3 regions of the Kitasatospora acidiphila genome follow, and region 3 is predicted to be linked to each of the others. Evidence: riboswitches for the same ligand, from Rfam matches in the RefSeq annotation. Region 3 holds a riboswitch; each other region holds the start of a gene.
What was found. A riboswitch is a leader RNA that binds a small molecule or an ion and turns the genes downstream of it on or off. The one in region 3 is predicted to bind cyclic di-AMP.
Positions count from the first base shown of each region.

Region 1: it holds a riboswitch for cyclic di-AMP, as region 3 does, so the genes downstream of both, E6W39_RS42710 (glycoside hydrolase family 16 protein) here and E6W39_RS30445 (C40 family peptidase) in region 3, are expected to answer to the same signal.
Region 2: it holds a riboswitch for cyclic di-AMP, as region 3 does, so the genes downstream of both, E6W39_RS43530 (transglycosylase family protein) here and E6W39_RS30445 (C40 family peptidase) in region 3, are expected to answer to the same signal.

Region 1 is NZ_VIGB01000003.1:1,596,390-1,601,179, forward strand. Features, by position in the region: gene E6W39_RS08070 (IclR family transcriptional regulator) at 1-172, shown strand, start outside; gene E6W39_RS08075 (hypothetical protein) at 333-635, shown strand; gene E6W39_RS42710 (glycoside hydrolase family 16 protein) at 646-1,968, opposite strand; cyclic di-AMP (ydaO/yuaA leader) riboswitch at 1,972-2,153, opposite strand; gene E6W39_RS08090 (ribonuclease) at 2,400-2,795, shown strand; gene E6W39_RS08095 (class I SAM-dependent methyltransferase) at 2,872-3,933, opposite strand; gene E6W39_RS08100 (DUF1059 domain-containing protein) at 4,150-4,344, opposite strand; gene E6W39_RS08105 (phenolic acid decarboxylase) at 4,522-4,790, shown strand, end outside.
Region 2 is NZ_VIGB01000003.1:3,712,171-3,716,960, forward strand. Features, by position in the region: gene E6W39_RS17345 (FtsB family cell division protein) at 1-225, opposite strand, end outside; gene eno (phosphopyruvate hydratase) at 360-1,646, opposite strand; gene E6W39_RS43530 (transglycosylase family protein) at 1,860-2,495, opposite strand; cyclic di-AMP (ydaO/yuaA leader) riboswitch at 2,586-2,787, opposite strand; gene E6W39_RS17360 (cytochrome P450 family protein) at 2,992-4,263, opposite strand; gene E6W39_RS17365 (SDR family NAD(P)-dependent oxidoreductase) at 4,407-4,790, shown strand, end outside.
Region 3 is NZ_VIGB01000003.1:6,436,130-6,440,919, reverse strand. Features, by position in the region: gene E6W39_RS30455 (hypothetical protein) at 1-184, opposite strand, end outside; gene E6W39_RS30450 (C40 family peptidase) at 205-996, opposite strand; gene E6W39_RS43750 (hypothetical protein) at 894-1,283, opposite strand; gene E6W39_RS30445 (C40 family peptidase) at 1,461-2,552, opposite strand; cyclic di-AMP (ydaO/yuaA leader) riboswitch at 2,577-2,684, opposite strand; gene E6W39_RS30440 (C40 family peptidase) at 3,027-4,052, opposite strand; gene E6W39_RS30435 (NYN domain-containing protein) at 4,252-4,790, opposite strand, start outside.

The sequences.
Region 1 (4,790 bases), 4.8 Mb from region 3:
CGGCGTGCGCTGCATCGCGGTGGCGGTGCCGGGCGCGCCGACTCCGACGGCGCTTTCGGTGTCCGGCCCGGAGGCCCGGATCCGGGCACTGGAGGAGCAGAGCGGGGCCGAGCCGCTGGTCAGCGTGATGCAGGGGATCGCCGAACGCCTCGGCAGCGTGCTCGCGCCCTGACGCTTCGAATATGTACGGTGGCTTAGAGTGACACCATGCGCTCGCTGCTCGTGCCCCTGCTCAGTGCCGCCGTGCTGGTCGGCCACCCCGCCGACCTCATGGTGGTGCCGCTCGACCCGGATCCGGCCCGGCCGGCGGCACCACCACGGTTCACGCCCTCGTGGCCAACAACGGGCCCGACGTCGCCGGGAAGTTCACCGTGACGGTCCGGCTGCCCGCCCGCACCCATGCCGTCGGGCCCTACTTCCCGGCCGACTGCACCCCCAACCACCTTGGCACCGTGGTCCGTTGCAGCTTCCCGGCCGGACTCGGGGTACTGCGGTCAGCGACCGCGCTGGTGCCGATCCGGATCGCCGACGGCGCGTCAGGAAGCCTCACCGGAGGGCGGGTTGAGGTGGGGAGCGCGAACGACCCGGACCACTCGAACGACACGGGGTCGTTCGTGGTCCGGGTCGCCCGGTAGCCGACTTGCGTCAGCGGTAGACGCGCACGTAGTCGGCCGCCATGGTGATCGGGGTCGAAGTCGACGGCGAGGGGTGGTACTTGCCCGCGCTGATGGCCATGTCCAGGATCAGACTGGCCGACCAGTTCTGGCCGACGCCCTTGCCGTCGGAGAAGACCTTGACGCCGTTGACGTACCAGTCGACCGAGTTGGCACCGTAGTAGGTACCCACGGTCACCCACCCGCCCGGCTTGATGGCGTTGGCGTCCCGGTCGCCCTTGTAGGCGGTGTTGACGTGGTTGGTCAGCTCCAGCACGTTCGGGTTGTCGGGGTGGTACTCGAAGGAGTCGATCTCACCGTGGCTGGTCCCCAGCGCGGTGTTGCCGTTCTCCCAGGTCCAGAACGACGCCCAGGCGCCCTGCTGGCTGGGCAGCTGCACCCGGGTCTCGGCGTAGTCGCCGGTGTGCACCTGGAAGTTCTGCGGGACTTCTGGGTGGTGAGCAGACCGGTGTTCCAGGCCTTGTTGCCGTTTTCCAGGACCTTGGTGCTGGGCGTGGCGGTGAAGGTGGCGACGCCGTTGGCGATGGTGACCGCAGACGGGTCGATCCAGTCGAGCTTGTTGTCGTTCGGGTTGTGGGTGCCGTAGTGGTAGGCCCCGCTGCTGGTGTCGTTCCAGCGGTTGGTGTCCACACCGCTGCCGTTGAACTCGTCCGACCAGATCAGCGACTTCCCGGCGATCGGCGAGGCCGGAGTCGGCGACGGAGTCGGGGCGGGGGTGGGGGTGGGGGTGGGGTAGGCGTGGGGGTGGGCTTGGAGCCGGGCGCCGGGGCCGGGGCGGGAGCCGGCGCCGGGGTCGGAGTCGGCGCGGGGGCCGGGGCCGGGGCCGGGGCCGGGGCCGGGGCCGGGGCCGGGGCGGGGCCGGCGTCGGGGCGGTCTTGGCGACGGTGAGCTGCTTGCTCGCCAGGTTGTGCCAGGCACCGGCGTGGTCCTGGTAGTAGCCGAAGACGGTGTAGCTGCCGATCGGGAAGCTGCGGGCGCCGGTGGTCATCGAGACCCCGCCCGGGCAGAGCTGCACATTGGTGTGCGAGCCGGGGAAGTCGAGGTTGTGGCCGGCCGCGTCGCGCACGCCGACACCGAGCCTCTGCACGGTGAAGCAGGAGCTGGAGTGGACGGTCAGGTCGGCGGTGACGTTGGCGTTGGCGGCGGCGCTGGTCGGGGCCAGGCGGTCCTGGGTGACGGTCGGCGCGGCGGCGGGGCTGGCCCAGGCGTTGACCTGGCCGACCATCGGCACGGCGAGCAGACCCAGGGCGCCGGCGACGATGCCGAGGCGGGCGGGGGTGGCGGCAGGGATCACGGCAGTTCCTCGTGCGACGCCTGCGGAGTTAGCTGTCGGGTTCGGGCCGCACTGTGCCCGGCCGTCGCCCGTGGGAGCGGACGGCCTCACCCCTAGCCGCGGCGCACGCCGCACGCCACATGGGCGCGCGAGCAGAGTCGCGGCACTACTGGGTCCCCCGCTCCTGCCCGTGGCGATGCTGTGGTCACCGGCGTCGGGCAGGCAGGACTCGGCGTCCCGACGATGGATCCGCCGGAGTCGGCGAATGCGTGCAGGCTAGGCAGATGATGTGAGCATTAACAATGTTTAAGAAGTGTCGCAAGGGTCACACCGCCCCCTGCCGCCCCCGTCGGCGACGCCCACAAGTAGCCTGCGCAGCAGGCAAGTTACGTGGACATGAAGTCTTGCGCGACACCTTCCCAGGAAGCTCCCAGGACTCCAGACTGCTGCACATGCAGACTCTTCTACGCGCGTTGAAGTCGCGTACCGCGTCCGTGCTGACCGTCGGCCTGCTCACCCTGGCCCCCACCGCTCTCGTCGCCACCGACGCCCACGCCGATGTGAGTGGCAACATCTGCCAGAGCGCCCTCCCCCAGCAGGCCGACGACACCCTGAACGAGATCGCCAACGGCGGCCCGTTCCCGTACTCCCAGGACGGCGTGGTCTTCCAGAACCGCGAGGGCGTCCTGCCCGCCCAGTCCTACGGCTACTACCACGAGTACACCGTGATCACCCCCGGCGCTCCCACCCGCGGCGCCCGCAGAATCATCACCGGCGAGGGTGACCAGGAGGACTACTACACCTCCGACCACTACGCCACGTTCTACCTGATCGACTTCACCTGCTGATCGCCTGCTGATCGAGCCGCGGCACGGCCTCGCCGCCCCCGACGACGATTCGGGGGCGGCGGGACCGCTCGGACGGCTACCGGCTCGCGGCGTACACCCGGTTCACCGGACTCTCGGCGGCCAGCCTCCAGTGATGCAGACCGGCGTCGTCGGCGAGGTGGCGCATGACGTCCTCACCGGCGTGGTTGCCCAGTGCCTCCGGCCCGTGCTGGGCCAGCGCCGAGGGCAGGCAGATCGCGACCGAGGCAGCGGTCAGCGCCCGGCCGATCGGGTTGGCGTTCGCCGCGACGTCCGGGGAGGCGTTGGGCTCGACGATCATGCAGCTCCCGCCGTCGGCCAGGGCCTGCTCGGCGTGGCGCAGGGCCGCGCCCGGGTCGCCCATGTCGTGCAGGCAGTCGAAGAAGGTGATCAGGTCATAGCCGCTGCCGGGGAAGTCCTGGGCCGTAGCCACCTCGAAGTCGGCCCGGTCGGCGAGGCGCTGCTCGGCGGCTATCGCCCGCGCCGCCTCGATCGACGGCAGGTGGAAGTCGAAGCCGTGGAACCGCGACTGTGGGTAGGCGCGCGCCATCAGCAGCGTCGAGTAGCCGTAGCCGCAGCCCACGTCGGCCACCTGACCGCCGTTCCGCAGCTTGCGCTCGGTGCCGTTCATCGCCGGGATCCACTCCGGCACCAATGCGCTCATGTAACCGGGACGGAAGAACTTGGCGGTACCGGAGAACAGCGCGCTGCTGTGCTGCTCCCAACCGACCCCGTTTCCGGTGCGGAACGCCTCCAGCAGCGAGTCCTCGGTCGCGTACAGCGCCTGCAGCAGCGTGAAGAAGCCGCCGGCATAGGTCGGGACCTCCGGGTAGGCGAGCACCGCGGCGTGCACGTCCGGGAGCAGGTAGGTGTCGTCCGCCGCGTCGTACTCCACGTACTCCCCGGCCACCTGGGCGGCCAGCCACTCACGTACGTAGCGCTCCTCGAGACCGGTCAGCTCCGCCAGCCGGGCGGTGGTCATCGGACCAGCGCCAGCCATCGCGGCGTAGAGCCCGAGCCGGTCGCCGAGCGCGGTGCAGAGCCCTGCGACGGCTGCCCCGGCATCGGTGATGACCCGCCCCAGGAACTCCATCACCTGGCCCTCCTCGCCGGCGTTCATCGCATCGCCCCCGGCATGCTCGGCCACCGTGACCACCTCCTCGGCGTACCTCCAGTTCAGCAGACCGGTGCCGCCCCGGCCATGCGGAACCTCCCGTGGGACTCCCGTGGGCCGCAGAGCGGCTCGACGGATGTCCGGGCATGGACGTGTGTTCAGGTGTGTCCGCGTCCCGGCCGGGCCATGTCCCGGCCGGGACGTGTTCAGGCTGGACCGTGCTCAGGTGTGCTGGAGCACCAGCTCGTCCTTGAGCGTCGCGCGGATCTGGTCGCGCAGCTCCTTGCCGTCCTGGTGTCCGTGCACCGAGACCGCGTGCTCGGCGGCGGCACGGACCACCTCTTCCTCCTCGCCGGTGATGCACAGCGAGCAGTTGCTCTCGCTGGGGAACTCTCGGCAGTCGGCGACCTTGCGCATCGTGGACCTCCCGACCCGGCACGCCGCCGCACCCACCGGAGGCCACCGGCTGGCCGGACGGCCGACGAGCCGCGGCACGCGCGTGTCGCGTCACCATTCTCCCTCCGCCGCGCCATTCCGATAGCGTGGGAGGAGTCCCACAACCCCGACTTTTTTCGACCGGAGAACTCCCCCGCCATGAGCGAGACCGCTGCCCTGCCCGCCTTCGCCGGGCGGACGTACCTCTTCCAGGTCGACAACGGAGCCGTCTTCCGCAACGCCTACTCGGCCGACGGCAAGCGGCTGCACTGGGAGGGGCTGGGCGAGTCGGCCGGCCAGTGGGAGGACGTCGAGCTGCAGGTCGCCGAGGTCGCGCCGCAGATCTACTTCGTCAGCTGGACCGAGCAGACCGGCATCACGGTCAGCCATGTGATGGACCTGGGCGCGCTGACGGTACGGGCGTTCTG
Region 2 (4,790 bases), 2.7 Mb from region 3:
CTTGACGAACTCCGGGTCCTGCCAGCGGGCCTTCTCGGCGGTCAGCTGCTGCACCGCGTTCTTGGCCTGCTCGGCCTTGACCCGCTGGGCGGCGATCTCGTCCCGCTGGTTGATGAACTGACGTGCCGGATAGGCCAGGATCGCCACCAGCGAGCAGAGCACCAGCACCAGCACGGTGGCCCGGCTGGTGAACCGCGGCCGCCCCGGGAACTTCCACGCTGCCATGAACTCCTCGCCCCTCCGTCGCGCCGGTGCCCCGGCCCCACCCTAAGCGGTGGCGGCCGGGGCACCGGTCATTTGCCGAGTTCGTCAGCCCTCGAACTTGCTCGGCCTACTGCTCGGCGGAGCGACTGTGCCTTTTACTCCGCAGAGCGGAAGCGCGGGAACGCGGCGCGGCCCGCGTACTCGGCGGCGTCGTCGAGGATCTCCTCGATGCGCAGCAGCTGGTTGTACTTGGCGACGCGGTCCGAGCGGGCCGGGGCACCGGTCTTGATCTGGCCGCAGTTGGTGGCGACGGCCAGGTCGGCGATGGTGACGTCCTCGGTCTCGCCCGAGCGGTGCGACATCATGCAGCGGTAGCCGTTGCGCTGGGCCAGCTCGACGGCGTCCAGGGTCTCGGTCAGCGAACCGATCTGGTTCACCTTCACCAGCAGCGCGTTGGCGGTGCCGGTCTCGATGCCCCGGGCCAGGCGCTCCGGGTTGGTGACGAACAGGTCGTCACCGACCAGCTGGACCTTGCTGCCGAGCTTGTCGGTGATGGCCTTCCAGCCCTCCCAGTCCTCCTCGTTCAGCGGGTCCTCGATGGAGACCAGCGGGTAGGAGTCGACCAGGTCGGCGTAGTAGTCGATCAGCTCGGCGGCCGACAGCGACTTGCCCTCGAACTGGTAGGCGCCGTCCTTGTAGAACTCGGTGGCGGCGACGTCCAGGGCCAGCGCGATGTCCTTGCCCGGCACGTAGCCGGCCTGCTTGATGGCCTCGGTGATGAGGTCCAGCGCGGCGCGGTTGGTCTCCAGGTTCGGGGCGAAGCCGCCCTCGTCGCCCAGGCCGGTGGACAGGCCGCGCTCCTTCAGCACCGCCTTGAGGGTGTGGTAGACCTCGGCACCCCAGCGCAGCGCCTCGGAGAACGACTCGGCGCCGATCGGCGCGATCATGAACTCCTGGATGTCCACGTTGGAGTCGGCGTGCGCGCCGCCGTTGAGGATGTTCATCATCGGGACCGGCAGGACGTGCGCGTTCGGGCCGCCCAGGTAGCGGAAGAGCGGCAGGTCCGAGGCCTCGGAGGCGGCGTGCGCCACGGCCAGCGAGACGCCGAGGATGGCGTTGGCGCCGAGCGAGGACTTGTCCGGGGTGGCGTCCAGGTCGAGCATCGCCTGGTCGATCAGCCGCTGCTCGGTGGCGTCGTAGCCGACCAGCTCCGGGCCGATCTGCTCGATGACGGCGAGGACGGCCTTCTCCACGCCCTTGCCGCCGTAGCGGTTCTTGTCACCGTCACGCAGCTCCAGCGCCTCGAAGGCTCCGGTGGAGGCGCCGGACGGGACGGCGGCACGGCCGGTGCTGCCGTCGTCGAGGCCGACCTCGACCTCGACCGTGGGGTTGCCGCGGGAGTCGAGGATCTCGCGTGCGACGACGACATCGATGGACGGCACTATGCATCTCCTTGCGGAAGCGGTCCTGGGGACAGCGGGAGGACGGGGGCCTTACGACCAGAGCCTAACCGCACCGGCCCGACCGGAGACCGGGACCTGGCTCCCGTCTCACGGTGTGGTTCTGCTACCTGTCGGTAGTTCACCTGAATGCCCGTCCGCCCCGGTCCGGGGCCGCCGCCGGTGCGGCGGCCCCGGGGGCCGGGCGTCGGCGGGTCAGCCGAGGTGGAGCGTCTGGCCGGGGAAGATCAGGTTTGGGTCCTGGCCGACCGTCGCGTGATTGGCCTGGTAGAGCGCCTGCCAGCCGCCGATCACCTGCTGGCCCTGGGCGATGGTGGAGAGCGTGTCGCCGGGCCGGACGGTGTACTCGTGGGCACCGGCCGTGGACGGCTCGGCGGGCTGCGGGGCCGGCTTCGGCTGGGCCGGCTTCGGGGTCGACCGGTGCTGCGGGGCGGCCGACCTGGGCTGGGCCTGCTGCGGCTTGGCCTGCTGGGGCTGGGCCGACCGCTCGGCGGACCGGGAGGCGGCCGCGCCGCCGCCGGGGTTCGCGGAGGCCGGGGCGCCGCCCTGGGTCAGCCCGGCCTTGACCGAGCAGACCGGCCAGGCGCCCGGCCCCTGCGAGGCCAGCACCCGCTCGGCGACCGCGATCTGCTGGTCCTTGCTGGCCAGGTCGGCCCGCGGGGCGTACTGGGTGCCGCCGTACGCGGCCCAGGTCGAGTTGGTGAACTGCAGCCCGCCGTAGAAGCCGTTGCCGGTGTTGATCGACCAGTTGCTGGTGCTCTCGCAGTTCGCCACGCCGTCCCACACGGAGACCGGGGCGGCGTGCGCGCCGGTCGCGGTGAGCAGCGGCATCGCAACTCCCGCGCCTGCCAAGCCGGCTACGGCGATGGCCTTCTCTGCGGTGGTACGGCGACGATGGCGGCCGGTGCCAAACAGCATTGAGACGTCCCTCTCCGCACGCCTGCGAGGTGAGCTGTCGGGTTCGGACCGGTGAGGTTGGCCCGGCCGCCCGCTCGGATCGCTCCGGCGGTCGGCTTCACCCCTAGCCGTGGGAGACGGCAGAAAAACCTGGGTCCCCCGCCCCTGCCCCCTGGTGGTCAGGTGTCCCGGCGACGCGATGGGCAGGATTCGGCGTACTCGCGTGCGGGGTTCGCCTACGCGAACTCCTGGGAGAGTAAGCAGATCTACTGACCAATCACAAGCTCATATCGCCCACATCACGCGGAAATTACGGTGCGTCATGCATCGCCTACCAACCGGTCAGGTTTGACCGATTTGATCCGCATTCAGACCATGACTGCACCGATGCTTCCGACGCGCCGTCACAACGGCGGGAGTTGGCGCACACTCAGTTTTCGACTGCGTCCGCGGGCTTTTCGGGCGTGAACGAAACCGGCAGTTCGCGCAGTCCGCGCATGATCAGACCGCCGCGCCAGCGCAACTCCCCCGGCTCGGCGGCGAGTCGCAGGTCCGGAAGCCGGGTCAGCAGCGTGGCCAGCGCCCGCTGGCCCTCCAGCCGGGCCAGCGGCGCGCCGATGCAGTAGTGGATGCCGTGCCCGAACCCCAGGTGCGGATTGTCCCGGCGGGCCAGGTCCATGGTGTCCGGCTGGTCGAACCTGGCCGGGTCGCGATCGGCCGCGGCCAGCACCACCAGCACCGGATCGCCGACCGGGATGTCCACCCCGCCGATGCTCAGCGGCGAGGTGGCGAACCGCCAGGTGGCCAGCTCCACCGGGCCGTCGTAGCGCAGCAGTTCCTCGACCGCGGTGGTCAGCAGCCCGGTCTCCCCGGCCGCCACCGAGGCCTGCAGGCGGGCCCGCTGCTCCGGGTGGTTCAGCAGCGCGAAGACGCCGTTGCCGATCAGGTTGACGGTCGTCTCGAAGCCGGCGAACAGCAGGATGAAGGCCATGGCGGCGGCCTCGTTCTCGGTCAGGTGCTCGCCGTGGTCGCTCGCCCGGATCAGACCGGAGATCAGGTCCTCGCCCAACTCCCCCCCGCGCTTGCGGTGGATCAGCTCCAGCAGATAGGCGCGCATCTTCTTGACCGCCCGGGCCACGCCGCCGCGCGGACCACCGCCGTGGCGGATCATCATCCCGGCCCAGTCACGGAAGTCGTCCTGGTCCTCGGCCGGCACCCCCAGCAGGTCGCAGATCGCGTAGATCGGCAGCGGGAACGCGAACTCGTGGATCAGATCGGCCGAGCCGCGCGCCGCGAAGGTGTCGATCAGCCGGTCGGTCAGGCGCTGCACCCGGGGCTCGAACTCGGCCACCCGGCGCGGGGTGAACGCCTTGGAGACCAGCCGCCGCAGCCGGGTGTGGTCCGGCGGGTCGATGTTCAGCAGGTGGGTCATCAGATCGGCCTGCCGCTCCCCCGGGATGCCGACCCGACCGGTGCGGTGCGCCTGCTCACTGTGGTGCGCCGGGTTCTTGGAGAGCCGGCTGTCGGCCAGCGCCTGCCGGGCGTCCGCATACCGCGTCACCAGCCAGGCGTCCACCCCGCTGGGCAGCGTGGTGCGGTGCACCGGGGCGTGCTCCCGCAGCCAGGCGTACGCCGGGTAGGGATCGGCGGCGAACTCCCAGGTGAACAGGGGCGGCATCGGGGCGGGCGGCTGGTTGGGCATGTCTTGACCGTATCCGTTCCCAAGTGGGAGTGAGTCTGGTCACCTGCCGGGTAATCCCTGTTGCGGAGGGTCAGGCGAAGCCTACGATCCCCGATTAATGGGTGGGCCACAGTGCGGTGGTGCCCACGGAGAGGAGTCAGGCCATGCGAGTAGCCGGGCAAGTGGTGGTCATCGCGGTGCTCGACGGCGGCGACGGCGACGCGCCGGCCCGCCGGTTCGCCGCAGCGGGAGCCACCGGTCTGCTGCTGGCGCACCCCCGGGTCGGCGTCGCCGAGGACCTGGCCGCCGCCCTGGACCGCACCGGCTGCCCGGTGGTCGGTGTCTCCTCGGACATCCACCAGCCCAGCGACATCGCCGCCCTGGTCGACACCTGCGAGAAGCACCTGGGCCGGATCGACCTGTTCTGCGTGGCCGGCCCGGACGGCGAGCGGATCGTCACCCTGGCCGACCTCCCCGGCGACCTGGACCGGCTGGCCGAGCTGCTCTACCCGCTGAGCGAGGCGATCGGCGAACTGCTGCCGCCGCAG
Region 3 (4,790 bases):
GGCGGGCGAGCAGCGCGGTCAGCCGGTCGGCGGCGAGCCGGCCGTCCGCCGGCCGCCGGTCGGCGGACGGCGCGGCGGCCGGCGGCAGCGAGAGCTGGGTGAGCGCCCCCGCCACCAGCAGCAGCGCGGTACGCCGCGACACCCCGGCGCGACTGGCCGCACCGGCGTGTGCCGCGCTCTCCACCGGCAGCCTCTCGACGGCGCTCAGACCCGCACCACCGCTGAGACCGGCATCGCCGAGACGCTCTCGTACCGCACCTGGGCTCCGGGGTGCGGGGCATGGATCACCGTGCCACCGCCGACGTACATGCCGACGTGGTGCATGTCCTTGAAGAAGATCACCAAGTCTCCCGGTTGCGCCTCGGCCAGGCTGATCCGCCGCCCCCCGAACGCCTGCGCCTGGGAGGTGCGCGGCAGGGTCACTCCGGCCTGCCGCCAGGCCCAGTACATCAGACCGGAGCAGTCGAAGGCATCGGGCCCGGTGGCTCCGTAGACGTAGGGCGACCCGAGCTTGCCCAGCGCGGCGGCCAGCGCGATGCCGGCGCGGTCCGAGGAGGGCGGCGCGCTGCCCAGGTCGAGCCGGTCGGTGCCGCGGGTGGCGCGCTGCTCGGCGTCCCGCTCGTCCTGTGCGGCCAGCTGCGCCCGGTCGTCGGCGGTCAGGGTGCCGAGCAGGGCCTGGGCGCTCTTCAGCCGGTCCTGCAGCTGCTGCCTGCTCTGCGCCAGCGTGCTGCGGACCGCCTCCAGCTCGGCCAGCTTGGCGGTCGCCTCGGCGCGGCGCTGGTCCAGGGCGCGCTCCTGCTGCTGGAGCGTGCGCAGCGAGTCGGCCCGCTGCTCACCCGCCTGCCCCAGGCTGCGGGCTTCGGCCAGGTAGCGGGTCGGGTCGCCGGAGAGCATCAGCTGCACGGCCGGGTCCATCCCGCCGGAGCGGTACTGGGCGGCGGCGATCTCGGCGAGCGCGGTGCGGGTCTCGGTGACCGCCTCCTGGTCCCGGGCCACCGCCCCTGCAGCTCGGTCGCCTCGCGCTGCAGCCGCTTGGCGTCGTCCTCGGCGGCGGTGGAGCGCTCCGACGCCTGCTCGGCCTCCGTGTAGAGCTGGTCGACCTGCGCCCTGACGCCGGCCCGGTCCGGTCCGGGCCCGCCGGGCGCCGCCTGCGCCGCGCCGCCCGCCGCTATCGCCAGCGCCGTGGTCGCGGCGGCGGTGACCGCCAGCACCCGGGAGAGCCGACGTTCGGCGCCCTGCTGGGGAGTGCGGCCCGGGAGCACCGGGCGTTGCGGCATCGTCATGGGCTGACGACTCCAATCGGCGGCGGAACAGATCCGCGCCGACGTTAGCGAGTCGGGGCGGACGAGTCCAAACCCCTGCCAATACGAATATTTGACCAAGAATCGGACATGCAGCCGAAAGAGCCCGGCCCCCGAAGCGGGGACCGGGCTCTTTCCCGACGAACCGTCAGGGGCGCATCACACGCGGATGATGGCCGCGATCGGCATCACGGTGGCGTTCTCGTAGTGCACGACCGCGCCGGTGTGCGGGGCGTGGATGATCTGCCCGCCACCCACGTACATGCCGACGTGGTGCATGTCGGAGAAGTAGATGATCAGGTCGCCGGGCTGCGCGTTGGCGATGTCCGTGCCCACGTTGGTGCCGATCGTGGCCTGCTCCTCGGAGGTGCGCGGCAGCGAGACGCCGGCCTTCGCGTAGGCCCACTGCATCAGGCCCGAGCAGTCGAACGAGGTCGGACCGGCGGCACCGTAGACGTACGGCGAGCCCAGCGCGGACTCGGCGGCGGCGATCGCGGCCTGCGCGTGCGAGCCGGCCGGGATGCTGCTCAGATCGGTGCGGGCGCTGCCGCGGGAGGCGGCGTCCTGCTGGCCGGCCTGGCTCTGGGCCTGGCTGGCGGCGGCCTTGGCAGCGGCGGCGGCCTGGGCCTCCTGCGCGGCGATGGCCTGCTTCTGCTGCTCGGTGAGCGAGTTGAGCAGGTCCTGGGCGGCCTTCAGCTTGGCCTGGGCGTCGTCCTTGGCGGACTTCAGCTGGGCGGTGGTGGAGTCCAGCTCGGCCAGCTTGCCGCTCGCGTCGGCCTTGTCCTGGTCGAGCTTGCGCTGCTCCTGCTGGAGCTCCTTCAGCGTCTCGCCCTGGCTGGTGTTCAGCTGGTTGATCGAGCCGGCCTGGTTGAGGAAGCTGTCCGGGTTCGCGTTCAGCATCAGCTGAACCGTCGGGGATATCCCGTCGTTGGCGTACTGGTCGGCGGCCACGCCGGCCAGGCCGTTCTGCAGGTTGGTCACCTGGTCCTGCTGCCGGGCCACCTGGTCCTGCAGGTCGCCGACCTGCTTCTGCAGCGTCTGCTGCTTGGACTGGGCCGTCATGTACGCCTGGTTGGCCGCCTCGGCCTTCTGGTTGAGGTCGTCGACCTGGGTCTTCACCTGGTCCAGCGTCGGCGCCGGGTCGGCGTGCGCGCTGGTCTGTGCGGACAGGGCGACGGCGGTCGCCGCAGCAGCGGTCAGGATCGACGCGCGAGTTCGGCCGACGGGCTTGGGACGACGGTGGGACGCCACGAATCCTTCTTCCTCGGGCCGCCTACCGGGTGAGCTGACGGGTTCGGGCCGGAAGCATGCCCTACGACGCCTCACCGGCCCGCGGGCCGACCTGGCGCCGATTCACCCCGGAGGAACGTGTGGTTCCCCGGCTCCGGTCCACAGCACCCCCGCGGGGACTCCCCTCGGGCCGTCAACTGCCCGGGCTGCTTTCCGAACTCGGCGGGACCTCCGCTGCCACCCGGGTCGGGTGATCGCCATCGCATCGGTCTGGAGCCGACCCTAGTAACAGGTCCGTGATGTGTTCAAATCCTTGTCGGAATTACTTACGAACTTTGACTGTCCGTGATAAGCGCGTCACCCATCGGTGATCAAGACGCAGACGAACAGGTGTCCCAGCTCACAACTCGGACCGCTCGGGACCCGGACACGCGCTGACCGACCCTCAGCAGGAGGGCCGGCCAGGTGGCTCGACGGGGAGTCAGCGGGGTCGGGTCAGACCCGGCGGATGGTCTTGATCGGGCCGATCGAGGCGGCGTCGGCGATCCGCACCACGTCACCGGTGTGCGGGGCGTGCACCACCTTGCCGTTGCCGATGTACATCCCCACGTGGTGCGCGTCGGCGCCGTAGATCACCAGGTCGCCGGGCTGCGCGTCGGCCAGGCTGGGCACGGCGGTGCCGACCGTGGCCTGCTCCTGCGAGGTGCGCGGCAGCGAGACGCCGGCCTGCGCGTAGGACCACTGCATCAGGCCCGAGCAGTCGAAGGTGGTCGGGCCGGTGGCGCCCCAGACGTAGTAGTCGCCCAGCCGGGTCAGCGCCTGCTGCACCGCGCTGCCCGCGTAACCGCCGGCCTGCGGCAGGCCGATCGGCGTGCGGACGTCGCTGCGCGAGGCGTGGTCGTCGGCGGTGACCGCCGCCCGGTCGGCCGCGCTCAGCGAGGCCAGCAGCTGCTGCGCCGCCGCCAACTTGCCCTGCACATCGGTCTTGGCCGCGTTCAGCTCCTGCGTCGAGCGGTCCAGCTCGGCCAGCGTGTCGGCGGCTTCCTTCTTCTCCTGGTCCAGCTTGCGCTGCTGGTCCATGAGCGACTTCAGCGCGGCGGTCTCGGAGGTGGTGGCCATCTGCATGCTGGCCGTCTGGTCCAGGTAGCTCTGCGGGTTGGAGTTGAGCATCACCTGGACCGCGGGGTCGATCCCGTCGGTGCGGTACTGGTCGCCCGCCACCGCCGCCAGGCCGGACTCCAGGTCCGTCACCTGCTGCTGGGTGCGGGCCACCTGGTCCTGCAGCTGGGTGGCCTGCTGGCGCAGCTGGGTGGCGCGCTCGTTGGCCCCGTCGTACTTCTCGGACGCCGCCTCGACCTGCTGGTTCAGTCCGTCGACCTGCGTCTTGACGTCGTCCACCGACGGCTTCGGGTCGGCCCAGGCGCCCGGCTGCGCGGAGAGGGCGACCGCCGTCGCGGCAGCGGCGGTGAACACGTAGACCCGCGCACGACTCGGCTGCTTGGGACGGCGGTGGGACGCCACTGGACCGCTCCTTCTTCTGCCGGCCGCCTACCTGATCGGGTGAGTGGCCGGAAAAATAGGTTTGACGCCGGACCCTACTGAACATCAGAACCCTGCGCTACTCCCCCGGCCGCGAACCACCTTCGGTCGAACGGCCTTCACCGGGCCTTCACCGGCGCTCAACTGGTGACGGACGGACCGGCGGCAGGCGAACGGCGGCTCAGCTGCGCGCCAAGCGGTTGAGCAGCAGGACCGACGAGACGGGGCGCGCGCCGGCCTTCCGCACGCCGTCGGCCACCTCGCGGTCGGCCGAGACCACCACCACCGGGCGGCCCTGCGGCTCGGCCCGGACCAGCTGGCGGATCAGCTCGTCCGCGGTCTGCCCGGTCCGGCTGAACCGCACCCGCACCCCGCGCGGCGGCGCCATGATCACCGGCACGTCCAGGTCCTGCCCGTCGAAGACGCAGGTCACCTCGGCCTGGGTGCGCTGCGCCAGCATCGCCAGGCCGCCGAGCAGCCGCATCCGCTGCTGCTCCAGCGGCAGCGTCGGGTAGCCGGTCTTGGTCACGTTGTAGCCGTCCACCACCAGGTGGACCTGAGGAATCGCCAGCAGCTGGTCCAGCAGCGCCGGATCGTCCTCGGCCAGCCCGCGCCGGGCCACGTCGTGCGGCGAGGCGGTGCCCGGCACCACCGCGTCCACCAGGTCGGCCGGATGCAGCTGGGTGACCGGGAGCGCCAGCTCCCGCTGCAACCCCTGGG